DNA from 2 places in the Alcanivorax sp. P2S70 genome. Region 1 is predicted to be linked to the other one. Evidence: predicted binding sites of a transcription regulator. Region 1 holds the regulator's gene; the other holds the start of a gene.
The links. Region 1 encodes LexA, which represses DNA repair genes until DNA is damaged. Its sites were predicted from a motif close to TACTGTNTANNTANACAGTA; they were not measured.
Positions count from the first base shown of each region.

Region 2: ruvC (crossover junction endodeoxyribonuclease RuvC) is a predicted target of LexA. The motif match lies at 1,245-1,264, and genes of this name have one in related genera.

Region 1 is NZ_AXBZ01000010.1:161,100-163,496, reverse strand. It holds gene Q672_RS21845 (cyclic nucleotide-binding domain-containing protein) at 1-516, opposite strand, end outside; gene lexA (transcriptional repressor LexA) at 781-1,395, shown strand; gene Q672_RS21835 (DUF1499 domain-containing protein) at 1,427-1,843, shown strand; gene Q672_RS21830 (TatD family hydrolase) at 1,794-2,397, shown strand, end outside.
Region 2 is NZ_AXBZ01000003.1:99,614-102,010, forward strand. It holds gene ruvA (Holliday junction branch migration protein RuvA) at 38-637, opposite strand; gene ruvC (crossover junction endodeoxyribonuclease RuvC) at 681-1,199, opposite strand; gene Q672_RS18755 (YebC/PmpR family DNA-binding transcriptional regulator) at 1,419-2,159, opposite strand; gene aspS (aspartate--tRNA ligase) at 2,239-2,397, opposite strand, start outside.

The DNA.
Region 1 (2,397 bases):
AAGCTTGCGCATTGACTGTACCAATTCGTGCTGCGGTGCCTGCATGCGTTTCACTTCCAGCGTCCAGCGAATGTGGTGCACGATCATATGAAAAAAGGCTAACCGGGTCGGCAACGAATACGGGCTTTGCTCGTCATTGAAAGCATTGAAATCCAGGCTCGCCACTACCGCTTCACGAGCACTGTCAGCCACCTTGATCGTGGCACTTCTAGGGGTCCCCAGCAGCATAGACAACGAGCCAAAAACCTCCCCGGGAGAGACATAGTAAAGCGGCGCCTGCCCTTCCTGCTCTGCATGGACTTCCAGCTGGCCTCGCAAGAGAAAATACAGCGTGGAATCCACATCCCCGGCACGAATCACCGTGTCGCCGGAGCTGGCCACCCACAACCGCGTGTTCTGCTCAAGCAAGGAGAACTGAACCTGGTCATCCCTCGCAATTTCATTGAAAAACGGAACACCGGAAAGTAACTGCCGAACCCGCTGCTGGCCGAAATCGTTATTGTTGGCCTGCTCCATCTACACTCCCCGTCTCATCTGCACCATGGCTTGATGGATATGAAAACCTAATGCTAGTGCGCGCACTCGAGCAGGGCAACGGCAGTAATGACAAAGAACGAGAATTGACTGGTCAGGAGAAACTGGACAAATAACACTGTTCATATTGCCAGTACCCATGCTAGGATCAAATTCATCGACCCATTGTCCCCTTTGGATGACAGAGGCTGTCAGAAAATACGCACATGGCAAGGCGCTATTTCTGACAATCATACGGAGAAGGTTATGAGCAGCAAACTGACTGAACGCCAGCAACAGGTACTGGATTGCATTCGTGAATGCCTGGCCGATACCGGCATGGCGCCCACCCGAGCTGAAATCGCCGACATCATGGGCTTTCAGTCCAAGAATGCCGCATCGGATCATCTCCGCGCCCTGGAACGCAAAGGGTACATCAAGCTACATAGCGACCGCTCACGTGGTATCCAACTGCTCGATAACGCCTACTGGTCAGAAGAAGAATTGCCCATCGTCGGCAAGGTTGCGGCCGGTGTCCCCATCGAAGCCATTGAAAACGTGGAACGTACAGTCCCCGTCCCGCAAGGCTTGTTCAAGCAGCGCCCGACTTACCTGTTGAAGGTTCAGGGCGACAGCATGATCGATGCCGGCATTTTTGATGGCGACCTTATCGCAGTACGTAAATCGAACGTGGCTCGCAACGGTGAGATCGTAGTGGCCAGAATTGACGAGGAAGTCACGGTCAAGACGTTAAAATTGAATAAATCGAGTGCTACCCTGCTACCTGCGAATGAGGCCTATGAGCCCATCAAGGTACCAGCCGACCAGCTGGTGATCGAAGGCATTTTCGTGGGGTTGATCCGTGATCCGAATTCTTATTAGTCTCCTTGTTCTGGTACTGAGTAGCAGTGTGATGTCAGACGATAATAACTTACTCGCGCCCTGCCCGAATTCCCCCAACTGTGTGTCCAGTCTGAGCGGCAGCAAGGACCACTGGGTTGCCCCTCTTAAGGTTTCGGATAATCGCGACACCAGCCTGCAACGCCTGCAGACCTTGCTGGATGCCGAACCGCGGGTAGAATATGACGTAGTCGGTCAATCTCGAATCCAGGCCCGCTTCAAGAGCCTGGTACTTCGCTTTACAGATGATGTGACCTTCTATGTACGCGACAATGGCGTCGTTGAGGTTCGCTCTGCGTCCCGAGTGGGTTATTGGGATTTAGGTGCCAACCGCCGTCGGGTAGAATCGCTGCGCAGTAAATTGGCAGAGTTGAAATCCGATGACACTACCGCACAACACTCCTCACAAAACGCGCATCCACTGGGCTGATATCGGCGTTAATCTGACGGACAAGCAGTTCCGCGATGACCGTGATAATGTCCTCAAGCGCGCCCGCGCCGCCGACGTCAGCTGGCAACTAATCACGGGCACCAGCCTTGAGGAATCGCGGCAGGCAGTCGCACTGGCATCACAGCATGACGACTTGTACGCAACGGCAGGCCTTCACCCCCACGGTGCACGCTTTTATTCGCCAGAAACAGAAAAAGAGCTGCGTGAGTTGCTTCAGTCACCAGAGGTCCGTGCGGCTGGAGAAATGGGGCTGGACTTTAACCGGGACTTCTCCCCCCGACCAGCCCAGGAAAAAGCGTTCGAAGCCCAACTAGCCTTGGCGGTTGAAGCGGGTCTGCCGGTTTTCCTTCACGAACGTGATGCCTATGAACGTTTCCTTCCCATTCTCAAGGCTTGGCGACACCAACTCAAAGGAGCCGTTGTGCATTGCTTCACGGGCTCAAAACGGGCGCTGTTCGACTATCTGGATCTGGATTGCCACATCGGTATTACCGGCTGGGTGTGCGATGAACGGCGAGGCAGGGAGCTGGCCG
Region 2 (2,397 bases), on a different contig from region 1:
CAAGGAGGGATTGCCGGTCGTTTGGTAAAAAGGAACCTCAACGCGCCAGGCTTTTCAGCGCAAGGCGAATCAGTTGTTCGCTGCTGGCGCCCTCTTCTGCCACCTTGCCCACCGCCGCCGCGGCATCCTTGTTGCGATAGCCCAAGGCTTCCAGCGCAGCAACGGCATCACTGCGGGCATCATCCGGGGCGTTAATGGCGACTCTGCCGGGCAGATTGGCCGGCGCACCGTCAATCTTGTCCAGCCGGTCGCTCATTTCGATGACCAGCCGCTCCGCGGTTTTCTTGCCGATACCGGGCACCTTCACCAACGTGGTGCTGTCCTGATCATGAATACACTGAGCCAACCGGTCCGCTTCGATACCGGAGAGGATCGCCAGCCCCATTTTCGGCCCCACCCCGTTCACCTTGATCAATGCCCGGAACAGCTCCCGTTCATAACGGCTGGAAAAGCCATACAGCAACTGGGCATCTTCCCGCACCACGAAGTGGGTATGCAGCGTCAGCGGTTGCCCCACCTCTGGCAGGTCATAAAACACGGTCATGGGGGCTTCGATTTCATAACCGACCCCGTTCACGTCCAGCAGCAGCTGCGGAGGGCGCTTTTCCAGCAGGGTGCCACGCAATTGTCCAATCATGCTGAATCCTTAATGACCGTGTTGTTGATGTTGGTGCAGTGAATTACCGGATACGGCGGTTGCGCACCGCCGTGGCGCCCGCCATTCTCGCCAGCGAGACACGCATGTGGGCATGACACAGTGCAATCGCCAATGCATCGGCGGCATCTTCCTGGGGGCGTTTATCCAACCCCAGCAAATGACGCACCATCTCCCCGACCTGAATCTTTTCCGCACTCCCTTTGCCCACCACTGCCTGCTTGACCTGGCGGGCCGAATATTCAAATACCGGAATTGACGCCTGCATCACTGCCGCAATGGCCGCACCCCGCGCCTGGCCCAGCTTGAGCGCCGAATCCGCATTGCGGGCCATGAAGACCTTCTCGATACTCACTTCCGCAGGGCCATATTCTTTTACCACCTGGTCAATGCCGGCAAAGATTTCTCCCAGCCTGGGAGGCATTTCCTTATGGGAAGTCGAGATAGTGCCAAACGCCACCGCCCGGGACCGATTACCCACATGCTCCACCAGCCCATAGCCGGTGTGGCGCGAACCGGGGTCGATACCGAGAATCAATGCCATAACTGTCTGACCACAAATAGAAAATCTGCGTCAGTTGTACCGAAAGACTGTCCAAATGTCCAGTTAGCCAGAGAGGCGCTTCACGCAGCACGCCAGCCCACGTCGCTTCCAGGCAAGCTTCTACAACAAAGCCATAGGGAGCCCACCCTACTCCCCCCAAAAAACAAAACCCCGGATAAATCCGGGGTTTTGCTTTTCCTGGAAGCTCATCGCTCGCAGCTATTCTTCTTGTGCCGGCCAACTGGCGTTGGTGTAGACGTTCTGGACATCGTCCAGGTCTTCCAGCATGTCGATCATCTTCTGGACCGTTTCCGCGGTGTCCGTATCCATTTCGGTTTCGGTGGACGCATGCATGGTCACTTCAGCGTCGGCAAACTCCAGCTCTGCCGCACGCAAGGCATCCACCACTTCACCGAACTGTTTGTCCGGCGAGGTAATGACCAGGAAACCGCCGCCGTCGATCTCTTCCACGTCCTCGGCTCCGGCTTCGAGCGCCACCTCCATGAGTCTTTCTTCGTCGACACTGTCCGGCTCGAAGTAGATCTCACCGCGCTTGGTGAACAGGAAAGCCACAGAACCACTGGTGCCCAGATTGCCGGCGAACTTGGTGAAGGCATGACGGACTTCCGCCACGGTGCGGTTCACGTTATCGGTCATGGTTTCTACCAACACCGCAACACCACCCTTGCCGTAGCCTTCATAGGTGATTTCGTCCATGTTGCCGCCGTCGTCACCACCGGCGCCACGCTTGATGGCACGGTCGATGGTGTCACGGGTCATGTTGGCACCCAGCGCCTTGTCCATGGCGGCCCGCAGCCGCGGGTTGTCCGCCGGCTCACCGCCACCCATCTTGGCGGCGACGGTCAGCTCACGAATCAGCTTGGTAAAAATCTTGCCGCGCTTGGCGTCCTGAGCCGCTTTGCGGTGTTTGATATTGGCCCATTTACTGTGTCCTGCCATATTTCCTCCGCTTGCGCGCCGTCACCCAACACGCAGCACGGGCGTGTCAGCGTGCCGCGTAGAACGTGTCAGCGTAACTTCAGTCTTCTTCTTTACGTACCTGTACGCCCACTTCCCGCAGTTGCTTGTTGTCCACCGGGGACGGGGCATTGGTCATCATGCAGGCTGCGGTCTGGGTTTTCGGGAAAGCAATAACATCACGGATGGAATCGCAACCGGTCATCAACATGACCATGCG